Regions from separate parts of the Enterobacter sp. AC1 genome, predicted to be linked through region 2. Evidence: predicted binding sites of a transcription regulator. Region 2 holds the regulator's gene; each other region holds the start of a gene.

Region 1 (2,272 bases), on a different contig from region 2:
TGAAGTCGCGATCGGCGCCTTTCTCCGCCAGGGTGTTCACAAACAGCAGGCGCATGCGCTGAATACGCTGGCGCATATCGTTCAGCTCTTGTTCCCAGATCGCGCGCAGCGCATCGTTGCTCAGGATGGTGGCAACAACAGACGCACCGTGTGCCGGTGGGTTAGAGTAGTTCGCGCGAATAACCGATTTCATCTGGCTGAACGCGCGGTCAACGGTCTCTTCGTTTGCCGCAACCAGCGTACAGGCACCCACACGCTCATTGTACAGACCGAAGTTCTTGGAGTAGGAGCTGGCAACAATCAGCTCCTGATGCACGGCTGCGAACGCGCGCAGGCCTTCTGCATCTTCTTCCAGACCACGGGCGAAGCCCTGGTAGGCAAAGTCAAACAGCGGCAGCCAGCCTTTTTCTACGGACAGCTTCGCCAGGTGTTCCCACTGCTCAAGGGTCGGATCGATTCCGGTTGGGTTGTGGCAGCATCCGTGGAACAGCACCACGTCGCCTGACTGCGCTTCGCTCAGGCTTGCCAGCAGGCCGTCAAAGTCGAGAGAGTGGCTTGCCGCGTCGTAGTAGGCGTATTCGCGCACGTCCAGACCCGCGGAATTGAAGACGCTCTTGTGGTTCGGCCAGCTTGGATTGCTTACCCAGACGCGCTTCACAGAAGTGTTTTTCGCAAGGAAATCCGCCGCCACGCGCAGCGCGCCGGTACCGCCAGGGGTCTGCGCTGTACGGGCACGTTTGTCACTGACGATTGCGCTGCCTTTACCGAACAGCAGCTCCTGGGTGCAGCGACCAAATTCAGGGATACCATCAATACCGAGGTAGTTTTTGGTGGTTTCGTTTTCCAGCAGATACTGCTCAGCTTTCTTAACGCTGGTCAGTACCGGAGTTTTGCCGGTTTCATCTTTATATACACCAATACCCAGGTTGATTTTGCCAGGGCGGTCGTCGGCACGAAACAGATCGGCCAGGCCCAGAATCGGGTCGGCAGGAGCGGCGGTAATGTTCTCAAACATGACGAAGTTCCATTGTGATTACAGAAGTGAAATCCGCTATCAGGTTAACGGTAGATTTACAAAATGCCAACCGTTTGCGACGAAAAGCGTGCGGCTTTTCAAAAGTCGCCATTATTTTCTGTCAGGCATAAAAAAACAGGGCCGAAGCCCTGTTCATTAAGCATATAACAAAGTGGTGTTCTGATTAGAACTGGTAGGTAACAGCCATTGCAACCTGGTCGTCTTTACCGTTCACGATACCCACGCTACGAGAGTAGTCGGTGTCGTCGATCAGGTTCAGCTGGTAGTCAACATAGACGTTGAAGTTTTTGTTGAAGTAGTAAGTTGCACCCAGTTCAACAAATTTCTGCAGGTCAGCATCGCCGCCAGAGAAGGTGCCACGCTGTGACAGGTTTTTACCTTTAGACTGAACGTAGGCCACGGAAGGGCGCAGACCGAAGTCGAACTGGTACTGAGCGATCACTTCGAAGTTCTGAGTTTTGTTCGCGAATGAGCCGTCAGCTTCACGGGTCATGTTGCGGGTTTCAGCGTAGGTGGTTGCCAGGTAGATGTTGTTCGCATCGTATTTCGCGCCAACTGCCCATGCTTCAGCTTTGTCACCTTTACCGTCAGCGGTCTGCAAGTTAGTACGGTCAGAGTTGCTGTATGCACCGATCAGGCCGAAACCTTCGCCGAAATCATAACCCAGAGAGGTACCGAAACCGTCACCGTTAGCGGTTTTAACGTCGGTACGCTCGTTTTTGCCCTGATACTGCAGACCCAGGCTCAGACCATCAACCAGACCGAAGAAGTCAGAGTTGCGGTAGGTCAGCAGACCAGAGTTACGGCCGGTCATGAAGTTATCAGAGTAGTTAGCCCAGGTCATACCAGAGAAGGATGGGGCCATATCGGTGTAGGATTCTACATCGTATACGATACCGTAGTTACGGCCGTAGTCGATTGAACCTGCATCACCGGCTTTCAGACCAGCGAACGCCAGACGGGTACGCTGAGTCTGGTTGCTTTCTGCCTGGCTTGCCAGAGCACGGTATTCCCACTGACCGTAACCAGTCAGTTGGTCATTGATTTGAGTTTCACCTTTGAAACCGATCTGCGCATAGGTAGCGTCGTTGCTGTCGGTGTTGTCACCGGAGGTCACGAAGTCGTGCTCGCCAACCACTTTGCCGTACAGATCCAGTTTGTTGCCGTTTTTGTTATAGATTTCTGCAGCGTTAGCTGCACCGGCTACCAGCAGAGCAGGGATAACCACTGCCAGAA
Region 2 (2,272 bases):
AAAATGAGAAGTTAACAAAATGGCAAAAGATTTTTGCATGAGAAGTAACAATTGGGGCGATCGGGAGGGAGAACGCTCTCCCTCCGCGTAAATCAGTGCAGCGCAGCCGTCAGACCGGCAGCCACAATCAGAGCCAGCACAATAACGGTGGTGAACAGCGAAAACTTCAGATCGGAACTCATCAATTTTTCTCCTTTTAATCCCCCCACGAAAAGTGAGCCTGCTCATTTTTGCACAGTTTACGTCAAAAATCTTCCTGGATTTAAACTGATAAACACTTTACCTCTTCCCCTTTTCATCAAGATAGGACAAAATTCCACGCTAAATTTATTAGCGTACCGGCCATTGACCCCCTCCTGACGTCCCGTGTCGTTTTCCCGGCGTGCCGCAACTCAACATTGCGAAATAAGGGTGAGAGAAGGCAAACGTTTACCTTCAAGTATTTCAGGAGTTTAGGATATGGTCTGGAGTGACATTTAATGGCAACAATTAAAGACGTAGCAAAACGCGCAAACGTTTCCACTACAACCGTATCACATGTAATTAACAAAACCCGCTTCGTGGCGGAAGAGACGCGCAATGCCGTCTGGGCCGCGATCAAAGAGCTGCACTATTCGCCAAGTGCGGTCGCGCGAAGCCTCAAGGTTAATCACACCAAATCCATTGGATTGCTGGCCACCAGCAGTGAAGCGGCCTATTTTGCCGAGATCATTGAAGCGGTAGAGAAAAACTGCTTCCAGAAAGGCTATACCCTGATTCTGGGCAACGCGTGGAACAGCATTGAAAAACAGCGCGCCTACCTGTCGATGATGGCGCAAAAGCGCGTTGATGGCCTGCTGGTGATGTGTTCCGAGTATCCGGAGTCCGTACTGTCCATGCTCGAAGAGTATCGCCATATTCCGATGGTGGTGATGGACTGGGGCGAAGCGCGCGCGGACTTCACCGATTCCGTTATCGATAACGCCTTTGAAGGCGGCTATATGGCCGGTCGCTACCTGATCGAACGCGGTCACCGCGAGATTGGCGTGATCCCGGGTCCGCTGGAACGCAACACCGGCGCGGGCCGTCTGGCCGGTTTCATGAAAGCGATGGAAGAAGCGCTGATCAACGTGCCGGAAAACTGGATCGTGCAGGGCGACTTTGAGCCAGAATCGGGCTACCGTGCAATGCAGCAGATTGTTTCCCAGCAGCATCGTCCGACCGCAGTGTTCTGCGGAGGCGACATCATGGCCATGGGCGCGCTCTGCGCCGCCGATGAGCTGGGTCTGCGCGTACCGCAGGATATTTCCGTGATCGGGTATGACAACGTGCGTAACGCGCGCTACTTTACGCCAGCGTTGACCACCATTCACCAGCCGAAAGATTCGCTGGGCGAAACGGCCTTCAACATGCTGATGGACAGGATCGTCAACAAGCGTGAAGAGTCGCAGTCCATCGAAGTTCACCCGCGCCTTATCGAACGCCGTTCCGTTGCGGATGGTCCGTTCCGCGACTACCGTCGTTAATCGCTCTACGGGGCCAGCTACGCTGGCTCCCGTAACCACTCCCGGTTCAGCGTTTCGCTGTCTCCCAGATAATCCAAAAGCCAGGCCATGGCGGGCGAGACGTCATTTTGCTGCCAGGTGAGGCAGCAGGCCGCATCCGGGAAGGGATTCTCCAGCGTCAGTTCAACCCATTCTCCGGTATCGATCCTTGGGCGCGCAAAGTGCACGGGCACCATCGCGACGCACAGCCCGGCGCTGAGGCACGTCGCCGACGATTCCCAGTCAGGGGCCACCACCCGGCGCTGGTTATCCAGAAGCCAGGTGATACGCTTGGGCAATGAACGGGAGGTATCTTCCAGCACCAGCGACGGCCAGTTGCGTAGCGTATCGTCGCTCAACGGCCCTTCCATTGCCGCCAGCGGATGATCGCGAGCCACCACGCACTTCCAGCTCAGCATGCCCATATCGCGAAAGGCGTAACGCCCCCCGACCGGGATCGCCTGCGTTGCCCCAATCGCCATCTCTGCCCTGCCATCGGCCAGCGCATCCCAGACGCCGTTGAACACCTCCTGCGAGACCCGCAATTCGACGTCAGAAAAATGACGGTAGAAATCCACGATCATTTGCCGGGTGCGTTCCGGCTTAACGATGTTATCCACCGCGATGGAAAGATGTCCCCGCCAGCCGTTGGCAATCTGCTGACACTGCTCGCGGGTGATCTGCATTTTTTTGATAACAGAACGCCCTTCCTTCAAAAACCACGCGCCGGCGGGCGTTAATTCCACATC
Region 3 (2,272 bases), on a different contig from region 2:
TTGTCGCTGCGACAGCAGCAAAGACGTTGTCGGCTTCCAGCGGGTAGTGACGGAAGTTATCCAGCTCGCTGGCAAACACGTTGAGCAGGATTTCAGAATCAGAGGTGGTGTTAATGTGGCGACGTTTCTCTTCGAACAGCTTTTTACGCAGCTCGTGCGCGTTGGTCAGGTTGCCGTTATGAGCAAGCGTGATGCCGTACGGTGAGTTGACGTAGAAAGGCTGTGCCTCAGAAGCGCTGGAACTGCCAGCAGTAGGATAACGAACGTGACCGATACCCATATTACCTTGCAGACGCTGCATATGGCGGGCTTCAAACACATCGTTTACCAGGCCATTCGCCTTGCGTAAACGGAAGCAGTTGTTTGCATCAATGGTGATGATACCCGCAGCATCCTGCCCACGGTGCTGAAGCACCGATAACGCGTCATAAATCGACTGGTTTACCGGCATGAAACCGGCGATACCGACAATACCGCACATTCGTCTTTTCCTCGTTAAGCCACATCTCAGGGTTTATGCCCTGGGCAAAAAACTCGACGAGCTTTGCAGATAGTCAAAGAACCATCTGATGATGAAGCTGAACTCTGGAATGAGCTGCGATTTTTGCCAGTCTTCGCTTTTGGAGAACCCGGTGAAGGTATCCAGGAAGAACAGGATCGCGGCCACAATCAGCACGCCTCGTAATGCCCCGAAACAGATCCCGAGCACCCTGTCCGTTCCTGACAGACCGGTTTTCTCGACCAGCTGACCTATCACGTAATTCACGATAGCGCCGACAATCAGCGTCGCGATAAACAGCACCGCGATGGCGATTCCATTTCGGACCAGTTCATCTTCAAAGCCCGTGAACCAGACAGACAGGTAAGTGTAGTAATGACTGGCGACAAAGAAAGCACAACCCCATGTCACCAGCGATAACGCTTCACGAACAAAGCCACGGATCAGGCTAACCAGACAGGAAAAACCAATCACCGCAATGATGGCGTAATCAATCCAGACCATATGTGTCCCACGATTTAACGCCCTGTCATCCAGTTCGGGGCGAATTCTAACAGAAAAAGAAAACGTTTGCGTAGGGATTTCCTTCCCCCGCGTAAATAAAAAAGGCGCTGAAAAAATGTTCAACGCCCCCTCACCCTAACCCTCTCCCCAAAGGGGAGAGGGGACTGTACGATGCAGTCTGTTACACGCTCACTCAGTGCGATTTTCACCCTCTCCCCTCTGGGGAGAGGGCCGGGGTGAGGGGCAGGTTTTTAGTTCGCGCTGTAGCTCATCACTACGCCGCTCAGGCCGGAGATCTGCTTCAGCTCGCCGAGCGAACCTTTCAGCTTGTCCTTAGACGCTTCTGGCCCCACGAGAATACGGGTAATTTTACCCTGCACCGGCGTGGTTGGTGAAGTGTAAACACGATATCCCGCACTGCGCAGTTTACCCACCACCTCATTGACTTTATCCGCATTTTTCAGCGCGCCCAGCTGTACTACGTAGGCTTTACCCGTTGGGGTAGCGGCCTCTTGTTGAGCCGGTTTCGCTGGCGGAGGCGTCTCTGACGCCGCGGCAAGCTGTTCTGCCGTTTTATCACGCTGCGGTTTCGGCTGCGGTTTGTCGACCGCCTTCGGTTTTTCAACAGGCTTAGGCTGCTCTACCGGCACAGGATCGATGTCGCTGTTGCTCGCTGCCGCCAGGCGAGACGGATCGAGCGACGGCGCTGCAGCATCGCCCGCACGCACCTCTTCCGCCGCACCTTCCGGTGGCTGAGCAGGAAGCGCCTGCGTCGCCGCCGGCAGCATATCCGGCTCATCGCGGTCACCCGGTTTAGGGACCAGCGGAATAGCGGCAAACTCATCCTGATAATGCTTTTTCTGCCCGTCGAGCAGACCCGGGAGAATAATCACCCCGAGCGCGACCAGCACAATGGTTCCTGTTAAACGGTTCTGAAACTTACTCGCCACCGGTTCTCCCCGCGTCCATCACTTCCATGACATGTGCCACCGTATGGAATGAACCACACACCAGCACGGTATCTTCTGGTTTAGCATCCGCCATCGCGGCATGCCAGGCCTGCGCCACGCTACTGTAGCTTGCGCCTTTGCCGAGATGCTCCATCAGCTGCTCAGCCGTCGCGCCGCGCGGCCCCTCCAGAGGAGCACAATACCAGCTATCGACCACACTCTCCATGCAGGCCAGCGTCCCGCCGATATCTTTATCATGAAGCATACCGATAACCGCCAGCACGCGCCCGGTTTTTGGTAACGATTTGAGACGTTCCGC

Evidence for each region. Region 2 encodes PurR, which represses purine synthesis genes. Its sites were predicted from a motif close to CANGCAAACGTTTGCNTG; they were not measured.
Region 1: a site for PurR is predicted at 1,079-1,096, ahead of M2433_RS08150 (amino acid aminotransferase). Genes of this name have one in related genera too.
Region 3: a site for PurR is predicted at 1,059-1,076, ahead of cvpA (colicin V production protein). Genes of this name have one in related genera too.

What each region holds. Positions count from the first base shown of each region.
Region 1 covers NZ_JBNDIZ010000002.1:701,578-703,849, forward strand. The annotation lists gene M2433_RS08150 (amino acid aminotransferase) at 1-1,015, opposite strand, end outside; gene M2433_RS08155 (porin) at 1,200-2,272, opposite strand, start outside.
Region 2 covers NZ_JBNDIZ010000001.1:917,046-919,317, forward strand. The annotation lists gene M2433_RS04365 (YnhF family membrane protein) at 93-182, opposite strand; gene purR (HTH-type transcriptional repressor PurR) at 480-1,505, shown strand; gene punR (DNA-binding transcriptional activator PunR) at 1,523-2,272, opposite strand, start outside.
Region 3 covers NZ_JBNDIZ010000003.1:490,918-493,189, forward strand. The annotation lists gene purF (amidophosphoribosyltransferase) at 1-481, opposite strand, end outside; gene cvpA (colicin V production protein) at 515-1,003, opposite strand; gene dedD (cell division protein DedD) at 1,255-1,953, opposite strand; gene folC (bifunctional tetrahydrofolate synthase/dihydrofolate synthase) at 1,943-2,272, opposite strand, start outside.